2 regions of the Psychrobacillus sp. NPDC093200 genome follow, and region 1 is predicted to be linked to the other one. Evidence: riboswitches for the same ligand, from Rfam matches in the RefSeq annotation. Region 1 holds a riboswitch; the other holds the start of a gene.

Region 1 (5,280 bases):
TTCTATATAGTAATGTTTAGTTAAAGGAAAAAAATCATATGAAGAATTATATTTTAGGATCAGATTCTTTATCTGGCAGAGCTTAGAATTGGTAACAGTCGAGGGTTTATTTTGGAGTTTTCGAAGGAACGAATATATATCTTTCTTATAAAGGATTGTTGTCTCATTTGTGGTGGTTTTTACATAGCTATTCTTAGAAGCAAAAACAATTGCTCCGAATACTGGAATCGAGAGGTTATTATGGGAGAAGAAATTAGATAGTAAGTAGATGTACTCATTTAACTGGTTAACGGGACAAGGATATTTTTTTATCTCTCCATTATCCTTAGTTTGTACTATTTGAGAGGGATTTACCTGAAATTCAAGCTCTCCTATAATATTTTTTACTTCAAGCACAATTGCACCAAATGGAGTTAATAAAATATAATCAATTTCAAATAATTTTTCTGTACGAATCATTGTTTTATGAAACAAATAATAATTGTAAGGTAAATGCATCCTCTCTAATTCTCTATAAACCATTTCCTCTCCATAATCTCCTGCCATCGTTGTTTGAATTTCCATGCCGATTTTGGAATAGAGCGGGTGCTTCATAGGCAGCCTGTTTAATAATAATTTCATTGCTTTCAGTTGTTGCGATTCAGTATATTTTTTTATAATCAATAGTCATCACCTCCCTATCAGATTAGCAAAATGAATAGAATAAAGATACCCTTATTTTGGAATTTTAGATTAGTAGATGAAGTTTCTGAGTTAGGGCCACTTTTCTTTGATTTAGGAGACAGTTTCTCCTGTTTAGGAGACACTTTCTCCTGTTTAGGAGCGGTTTCCACCTTTTTAGGAGACATTTCCAACAATTTAGGGGCGACGCTCTCAGTTAGGGGCACTTTTCTTTGATTTAGGAGACAGTTTCTCTCGTTTAGGAGCGGTTTCCACCTTTTTAGGAGACATTTCCAACAATTTAGGGGCGACACTCTTAGTGAGGGGCACTTTTCTTTGATTTAGGAGACAGTTTCTCTCGTTTAGGAGCGGATTTCACCTGTTTAGGAGACACTTCCCAACCAGTTAAGGACACTAACTCCGCTCAATCATAAAAAAAAGCAAGCACACGAGGTGCTTGCTCACTTATCTTATTATTTTACTGGAACAACTGAACCTTTCCATTCTTCCAATATAAAGTCTTGAATTTCTTCTGATTGTAATGCTTTTACTAGTGCTTTGATGCGTTTGTCGTCCTCGTTACCAGCTTTTACAGCAATTAGGTTAACATACGGAGATTCTGAGTCTTCAATAGCGATTGCATCTTCTAATGGATTTAGTCCAGCGTCGATTGCATAATTGGAGTTGATCAATAATGCATCACCCTCTTCATTTTCATATAACTGAACCATTAGGGCTGCTTCGTAGTTAGGATCAAATTCTAGGTTTTTAGGATTATCTACGATGTCTCCAATTTCGGCAGTTGTTTTATCTATTCCCTCTGCCAGGGTAATTAGACCTTCTGCTTCTAGCATCGCTAACACGCGTCCATGGTCAGCTACAGAGTTACTCATTAGAATAGTTGCTCCCTCAGGAAGTTCGTCAATAGAAGCGTATTTTTTAGAGTAAAGACCAATTGGCTCAATATGGATTCCACCAGCATTTGCGAAATCATAATCGAAATCTTTCATTTGAGATTCTAAGTATGGAGCATGTTGAAAATAATTGGCATCTAGATCTCCAGAATCTAGGTCTTTATTTGGTAGTACATAGTCTTGATAAGTTTCAATTTGAAGCTCAATACCTTGTTCTTCTAAGATAGGTTTTACCTGTTCTAAAATTTCTGCGTGCGGTACGTTAGATGCGCCAACAACTAATTTATCGCTATCCTCGTCTCCACATGCAGCAAGCGTTAATGCACTAACAGATAATAAAACCCCAGCCAATAATTTTTTCATCCCAATCTCTCCCTTATCGTTTATCTATTTTTGTAGTAATGATGTCACCAATCCATTGGATAATGAACACGATGATTAATATTAAAATAGTAGCTACGAGTGTGACATCCCCGCGACCACGTTGGAAACCATCTAAAAAGGCTAGATTCCCTAATCCTCCCGCTCCAATGATTCCTGCCATAGCTGTATAACCAACTAGTGAAATACAAGTTACGGTTATACCAGACACTAAAGCTGGCATTGATTCAGGCAATAAAACCTTCCATATAATAGTTGTGGTTTTAGCACCCATAGATTTTGCAGCCTCTAAAACGCCTTTATCAATTTCTCGTAAAGCAATTAAAACCATGCGAGCATAAAATGGAGCAGCTCCAATCACTAATGCTGGGAATGCAGCATTCGGACCACGCATCGAGCCCATCAACAGTGTTGTAAGTGGGATCAATAAAATAATTAATATAATAAATGGGATAGAGCGGAATATATTTACTACCGCACCCGTTAACCAATTTGCCAATTTATTCGCCCAAGCCTGATGTGGGCTTGTCAAAAATAATAAAAGTCCTAAAATTAGTCCAAAGATTGCTGTGAGTACCGTAGAAACTGCTGTCATATACAAGGTTTCTAGAGTAGCGTCCCACATTTTAGGCCAATCAACATTTGGAAATAACGATTCAATCATTGTTGATCACCTCTGTATTCACTTTTTGCGAGTGGATAAATTGTATTGCATCCTCCACGGCTTGGTCATTTCCATCGATTTGAAGAATTAGTGTACCGAAAGCTCCACTCTTCGTATGAGAGATGTTACCTTGCACAATATTAACTTCTAAATCAAACTGTTTGATTAATCTTGAAAGAATTGGCTGCTCTGTGGTTTCACCGACAAAAACGAGCTTGACTAGCTTACCATTTGGATAAAGCTGGACTAGCTTTTGAATCGTTTGCACTGGCTGGTTGGAATCAGAAATTTGAGAGACGAAACGTTTAGTAATAGCCTGTTGTGGCTTTTGGAAAACCTCTAGCACATCTCCCTCTTCTACAACTTGCCCATTTTCCATAACAGCTACTCGGTTACAAATCTTTTGAATAACTTGCATTTCGTGTGTAATCAATACAATTGTTAATCCTAGTTTTTCGTTGATGCTGACTAGTAGGTCTAGTATTGAATCGGTCGTTTCAGGATCAAGAGCAGATGTTGCCTCATCACAAAGCAATACCTCTGGTCCATTAGCTAAAGCCCTAGCAATTCCTACACGCTGCTTTTGCCCACCAGATAATTGTGAAGGATAAGAATCTCCTCTGCCCTCTAGACCAACAAGGTTCAAAAGCTCCTCTACTCTGGCTTTTCTTTTGTCCTTCGGAACTCCAGCAATTTCTAGAGGAAATGCTATATTTTCAGCGACTGTTCTCGACCATAAAAGATTGAAATGCTGGAAGATCATACTTACCTTTTGTCGGAAGCCACGGAGCTTCTCCTCATTTATGGAAGTAATCTCTTGCTCATTCACAACTATTTGGCCGACAGAAGGTTTTTCTAAGCCATTCAATAAGCGGATCAATGTACTTTTACCGGCTCCGCTATAACCAATAATCCCAAATATTTCTCCACGCTGTATGTCCAGATTTACATTATCAACAGCAACGATTTCACCTTGCTTTGTAATAAATCTTTTCGAAACTTCCTTTAAACTAATCATGTAAATCTAGCCACCTTTCCTATTAAAAAACCCCTTCTGCAAAAGAGCAGAAGGGGTGTAGGTTATCAATTTCAAATAACACTCATCCATTCTCTCATTTCTCAAAGCTATAGCTTTGCGTGACTTGGCACCATTTCACTTTCGTGACGGTTGCCGGGCTTCGTAGGGCACTTCCCTCCACCTCTCTCAATAAGAGCGACACTATTAAATTATTTTTTCAACACAACGAATGTTATCATAGGTTCTTGTTTTCGTCAATAGTTTTTATTGTTTCCAATAGATAGGGTACGGATTGAAACGCATAAATCTTTTTTTCTACCCTGCCATTTTTAGATATTAATAAGCAAGGTACACTTTCAATTTCTTGTTCTATTGCCAAATCACCAAGAAAGTTAATATTTGCTTGGCCAATTGGAACAGAAACCATTTCTTTAATGACATTCATCATCTTACTTGCAATCTGACACGTACCACACATTGGGGTATAAATATAAAATAAGGAAAGTGGAGAGTTATATTTTATGCTTTCCCATTGCTCTTTATTCCACTCATTCATTACACATCATCCTAAGGCAAAAATTCTTTTTTCACCTTAATATTAACACGTTTTAATATGGATGCCAAAACCTTAGCCGGGGTATTCGCCACTTCACCATACATAGGATTTGTATAGAGGTGAATTGCCTCAGGATATTCCTTCCTGACAACCGAGCGTATTTGTTCGCCAGATTTGTCGGCATCTAGAAAAGCATAAATCGGCAAGCCATCATAAGGGCTTAAAAGCTCCTCCAATTTTACATCGGATATCGTTCCATTTGTACAAATGATTTCTGGAGATTCATCGAGAAGGGTCAACAATTGTAATTTATCAGACCTTCCCTCGACGAGAATTATTTTATCACTAAATACATGTGCCATTTAGCTTCTCTCCCAACTTATTACCTTTCCTTTATTATATGAAAAAAACGCCGATTATTAACCGGCGTTTTCATTATTACTCTGCAATTAATTCTTCATACTTTTCTGGAGACAATAAGCTGTCCACTTCTGATAAATCAGAAGGCTCAACAACGATCATCCAAGCATTTTCATAAGGTGATTCATTAACGAATTCGGGGCTATCTTCTAGCTCAGCATTTACTTCCACTACTTTACCGCTAATTGGTGCATATAGTTCCGAAACTGTTTTTACTGATTCAACGCTACCAAAAGCATCTCCTGCTTTAATTTCATCTCCAACTTGTGGAAGTTCAACAAAAACGATGTCTCCTAGTTCTGATTGCGCAAAATGAGTAATACCTATGCGGACATTTCCGTCCTCATTTTTAACCCATTCATGTTCAGCTGAGTACTTAAAATCTTTAGGCACGCTCATAAATAAACCCCTCTCAATTAAATATTCCATCTATTTAATATTCACATATTTCCCTAGTAAATACAAGGTACTTTAAGAGGTTTTCCACATGTCCTCAAACTGCTCTTCCTTGAAACCAAGTGTAAGCTTGTTTCCATCATACACAAGCGGGCGTTTAATAAGCTTTCCATCCGAAGCAAGCAACTCCAACTGTTCATCCTCCGACATAGTAGGAAGCTTGTCCTTCAGTTGCAATTCACGGTACTTCACTCCACTAGTATTAAAAAAC
Region 2 (5,280 bases), on a different contig from region 1:
ATAGCATCAAAGATTTGTGGTTCATTTTCTCTTGTTAGGTCGATACATTTTGCGTAGCAGCCACCTTCAATATTAAATACACCGTTATCTGACCAACCATGTTCATCATCACCGATTAGCTTTCTTCCAGCATCAGCAGATAATGTAGTTTTACCTGTACCTGAAAGGCCGAAGAATAATGTTACATCGCCTTTTTCTCCAACGTTAGCAGAGCAGTGCATAGGCAAAATATTTTGTTCTGGCAATAAATAGTTCATAATAGAGAAGATAGATTTTTTCATTTCTCCAGCGTATTCTGTTCCACCAATTAAAACAATACGTTTTTCCATAGATACAATGATAAAAGTCTCTGAATTTGTTCCATCAATAGCAGGATCTGCTTTGAAGTTTGGTGCGCTGATTACAGTAAAGTCTGCTTTATGAGCTACTAATTCTTCTTCAGAAGGACGAATAAATAGTTGGTGAGCAAAAAGATTATGCCAAGCATATTCGTTTATTACTTGAATGCTTAGACGTGAATCCTTATCAGCACCAGCAAATCCTTTGAATACAAATAGTTCATTTTGTTCTTTTAAATAGTTCATAACTTTTGTATATAATGCTTCAAAATGAGAAGATGAGATAGGTTGGTTTACAGAGCCCCAATCGATTTTGTCTTTTGAGATAGGTTCATCAACAATATACTTGTCTTGTGGAGAACGTCCTGTATATTTGCCTGTCTCTGCTTTAACAGCTCCAGTTGAAGTTAGTACTGCTTCTCCTCTAGAAGTAGCTTTTTCCACCAATTGTGGTACTGATAATTGAAGGCTAATGTTGTTACCAGCTAACAATTCGTTCAGTTCGCTCACAGTATCGATTGAATTCATTTAGTATTACCATCCTTTTTTAATTTTTATCTCTTCACGTAAATAGTCAACATAAAGAGGATTTTTCATTGATATGTGAAATAGTATAACACATTACACTAAATAGTCTACACTAATAGAAGCCCATTATTGGAATAATTTTTGTTTTTGAGAAAAAATTACATTTAATCGGTTGACTTATAACATATTTTTACGTATGATGGTGAATTGAACGGATACTCTTATTCCGAGCTGGTGGAGGGGTCAGGCCCTGTGAAACCCGGCAACCTGTAATTGAAAAATCATTACAAAGGTGCCCAACCTGAGACAAGGTGAAATCCCTTGATTGATAAGAGTGAAAGGTGTTTATGATATTAATCCCTTTCCTCATGTAATTACGTGAGTGAAAGGTTTTTTTATTTTACATCGCCCTAAATCCTTGTGTGCCAAGTCCGAAGCAGCTTCAAGTTTACTATTGGCTTGACATGGGAATGAGTACCGTATCAATTCCTGAGAGAAATCTCGCAGGATATAGGAGGGAATCTTTTGACACAACGTCGATTATTTACATCGGAGTCAGTAACAGAAGGGCATCCAGATAAAATTTGTGACCAAATTTCTGATGCTATATTAGATGCAATTTTAACGGAAGACCCTAATGCACGAGTTGCTTGTGAAACAACCGTTACTACAGGTTTAGTGTTAGTTGCAGGAGAAATAACAACTTCTACATATGTAGACATACCTAAAGTTGTACGTTCGACTATCCAAGAAATTGGTTATACACGTGCTAAATACGGCTTTGACTCTGAAACTTCAGCAGTTTTAACTGCGATTGATGAGCAATCCGCTGATATTGCAATGGGTGTAGACCAAGCGCTAGAGGCTAGAGAAGGTGCGATGACTGATTCAGATATCGAGGCTATTGGAGCAGGAGACCAAGGGTTAATGTTTGGTTACGCATGTAATGAAACTCCAGAGCTAATGCCACTACCAATCAGTCTAGCTCACAAACTTGCCCGTCGCTTAGCACAGGTTCGCAAGGATGAAACTTTAGACTACTTACGACCAGACGGTAAAACACAGGTAACAGTTGAATATGATGAAAATAACAACCCTGTTCATATTGATACGATTGTTATTTCTACACAACATCACCCAGAAATAACTTTAGAACAAATCCAAAGAGATTTAAAAGAGCATGTTATAAAACCGGTAGTACCTACTGATTTAATAACAGAGGAAACGAAATACTTTATTAACCCGACGGGACGATTTGTTATTGGTGGTCCTCAAGGTGATGCTGGACTAACTGGACGTAAAATTATTGTTGATACATACGGAGGTTATGCTCGCCATGGAGGAGGAGCTTTCTCTGGTAAAGATCCAACAAAAGTAGACCGTTCTGCAGCTTATGCCGCTCGTTATGTAGCAAAAAATATTGTTGCTGCTGGTCTTGCAGATCGCTGTGAGGTACAACTAGCGTATGCAATCGGTGTAGCACAACCAGTTTCTATCGCAATCGATACATTTGGTACAGGAAAAGTAGCAGAGGCGGATTTAGTATCATATATCCGTGATCTATTTGACCTTCGTCCAGCTGGAATTATTAAAATGCTAGACCTTCGTCGCCCAATTTACAAGCAAACGGCAGCTTACGGACATTTCGGACGTACTGACATCGATGCTCCATGGGAAAAAACCGACAAGGCAGAGCAATTAAAGCAAAAAGCGGGTATTTAAGAAATCAGAGACTTCCTTCTATTGGAATGCCTCGCCTAAAGAAAAAAGGTATTAAGAGGCTAACCTCTTAATACCTTTTGTTTTTTTCAAACAATTATACAGCTTAACGGTAAATAGGCTGACCAAATAAATGGATCTATTTACTCTTAATGGATTATTGTATAAAAATAACCGGAGTCAAATTTATAAAAATTTTAAAATTAGGTGTTTCTTAATTCTAATTTATTCTATTTTAAAATCGACCTTTCTATAAGGGTTTGATGGATTTATAGTACTGTCCTTTTTCAGCATATTCATGAATAATTCGTTGGACATCTTTTTTATCTTCGTCATTCAATTCACGTATAATCTTAGCTGGACTACCGAATGCTAAAGTATTAGGCGGGATTTTTTTCCCTTGAGGGACAAGACTACCAGCTCCAATAAATGCTCCTTCGCCAATTTCTGCACCATCTAAAATAATGGACCCCATGCCTATTAATGCGCCTTTACGTATAGTACAGCTATGTAATGTAACCTGGTGGCCAACAGTTACCTCATCTTCAATTATGAGTGGATTATTTGGGCTTTGATGAAGGCAACTTAAATCTTGAATACTAACTTTGCTTCCTATTATAGTAGGGGCAACGTCCCCTCTTATTACCGTATTAAACCAAATTGTAGTCTCTGGACCGATTGTAACATCACCTGTGATTGTGACATAATCAGCAATATAGGCAGATGCATCAATCGAAGGTTTCTTATCTTTGTATGGATAAATCAAAATAGACACGCTCCTTTGTTTTTCTAGAGTATAATTAATCCTATCAAACAAATCGAAAGAAAGAAATAAATAGAACGTAGAGAGTGTTACAGAAATGAGGTATGTTGAACATGTGGAAGTGGGAGTCAGATGAAAAGGCTAAAGCGGTTGTAATTATTGTTCATAGTGCCTATGAGCATCACAGACGTTATGCTTGGCTAATCGAAAAATTGCGAAGCTCAAATTGCCATATAGTGATGGGAGATTTGCCAGGTCACGGGGAGTTAGTGAGAACCAAGACCATTCACGATGAATCCTTTGATCTTTATAAAGACTACATAAAGCAAGCAGTACAGGTTGCTGTTTCATATGACCTTCCTATTTTTATAGTAGGACATGGACTTGGAGCAACCTTAGTTATGAAGATGTTACATAAGATAGAGGTGGAATATGCTGGTGTTATCTTAACATCTCCGTGGCTTTTGTTAAAAAAACTTCCTTCCAAGTGGACAAAGGCATTAGCTAAAATCTCTGTGCAGCAGAAGATCAATCATGACATTGAACTAAAGGAACTTACTAGAAACTACAGCGCCTATCAAAATCTAGTAAACGATCCGTATTATCGAACGATTATTTCACATGATTGGTATAAAGAGCTTGAAAATGAGATGAAAACTGTAAGCCAATATCCCGAATCTATTCCTAATGTCCCTGTTTTATTAATGACGGGAGAAAGAGATAAGATTACGGACACAGCAGCAGCCAAAGCATGGTTGAAAAAACAGGAGCTGTCGGATTATCAATTCAAGGAATGGAAGAATTGTTTTCATGATCTGTATTTAGAGCCAGAAAGAGAAGAAATTTTTACATATTCTCACTCCTTCATTAATAATGTACTGAGATCTATCGGTTATATCGTTTAAAATGTATCTTTTTTCAAACAAACATATTGAGCAACAATTAATCTTCATTTTTATAAATGGGGATTTTTTGTGTTATAATCATATAATTGAAAATAGAGTAAGAGATTAGGAGAGAGATATGGAAAACCAACATATTATTCGTAATATTATCGTCGAAACACCTTCAAAACCTGGTAACTTTGCTAAGGTAGCGACTGCCATAGGCATGGGAGAAGGAGATATAGGAGATATCACTACTTTAAAGAGTGGTGCATTGACAACTATTCGAGATATATCCGTTACGAGCAAGTCTAAAAAAGACTTCGAGCTAATTATAAAAAACATTGAAGCAATTGGAAATGGTGTGAAAATCCAAGCTATCAGTGATGATGTGTTAAAAGCCCATGAAGGCGGGAAAATTGCAATGAAGAGCAGATATGATGTCCGCTCATTAGGAGATTTGCAAAGAATCTATACACCTGGAGTGGCAAGTGTATGTATGGAAATTGTTAACGAACCAGATAAGGCCCAATATTTTACTTCCATCGGAAACTCCGTTGCTATTGTAACGGATGGTACCGCTATTTTGGGTTTAGGCAACATTGGTTCCGTGGCAGGTATGCCAGTAATGGAAGGGAAATCTGTACTATTAGATCAGTTCGTTGGATTGAGCGGAATACCAATTCTATTAGATACTAGTGATCCCGATGAGATTGTAGAAACTATAAAGCATATTCACCAAGGATTTGGTGCAATTCTATTAGAAGATATCGGTTCACCGCATTGCTTTGAAATAGAAGAAAGACTGAAAGCAGAGCTTCCAATACCTGTTATGCATGACGACCAGCACGGCACAGCTGTAGTGGCTTTAGCGGCTATACTTTCTGCTTGCCGAGCTACTGAGGTAAACATAAAAAATGCGAAAATTGGTCAGATTGGCTTAGGAGCTGCGGGATTAGCTATTTGTCGTATGTTAATGGCTTACGGTGTGGAGGAAGTGTATGGCTTAGACCGTCAGGAAGCGGCTAAAGAGCGTCTTCTTCACTAT

The links. A riboswitch is a leader RNA that binds a small molecule or an ion and turns the genes downstream of it on or off. The one in region 1 is predicted to bind S-adenosylmethionine.
Region 2: linked by a shared signal. The riboswitch ahead of metK (methionine adenosyltransferase) and the one ahead of ACQKNZ_RS13850 (methionine ABC transporter ATP-binding protein) in region 1 are both predicted to bind S-adenosylmethionine.

What each region holds. Positions count from the first base shown of each region.
Region 1 is NZ_JBNNVC010000003.1:58,147-63,426, forward strand. It holds gene ACQKNZ_RS13835 (nuclease-related domain-containing protein) at 1-663, opposite strand, end outside; gene ACQKNZ_RS13840 (MetQ/NlpA family ABC transporter substrate-binding protein) at 1,134-1,937, opposite strand; gene ACQKNZ_RS13845 (methionine ABC transporter permease) at 1,951-2,619, opposite strand; gene ACQKNZ_RS13850 (methionine ABC transporter ATP-binding protein) at 2,612-3,637, opposite strand; SAM riboswitch class I at 3,729-3,833, opposite strand; gene ACQKNZ_RS13855 (thioredoxin family protein) at 3,873-4,193, opposite strand; gene ACQKNZ_RS13860 (toprim domain-containing protein) at 4,205-4,555, opposite strand; gene gcvH (glycine cleavage system protein GcvH) at 4,632-5,012, opposite strand; gene ACQKNZ_RS13870 (arsenate reductase family protein) at 5,085-5,280, opposite strand, start outside.
Region 2 is NZ_JBNNVC010000002.1:16,951-22,230, forward strand. It holds gene pckA (phosphoenolpyruvate carboxykinase (ATP)) at 1-866, opposite strand, end outside; SAM riboswitch class I at 1,085-1,201, shown strand; gene metK (methionine adenosyltransferase) at 1,392-2,588, shown strand; gene ACQKNZ_RS07730 (gamma carbonic anhydrase family protein) at 2,836-3,351, opposite strand; gene ACQKNZ_RS07735 (alpha/beta hydrolase) at 3,462-4,253, shown strand; gene ACQKNZ_RS07740 (NAD-dependent malic enzyme) at 4,372-5,280, shown strand, end outside.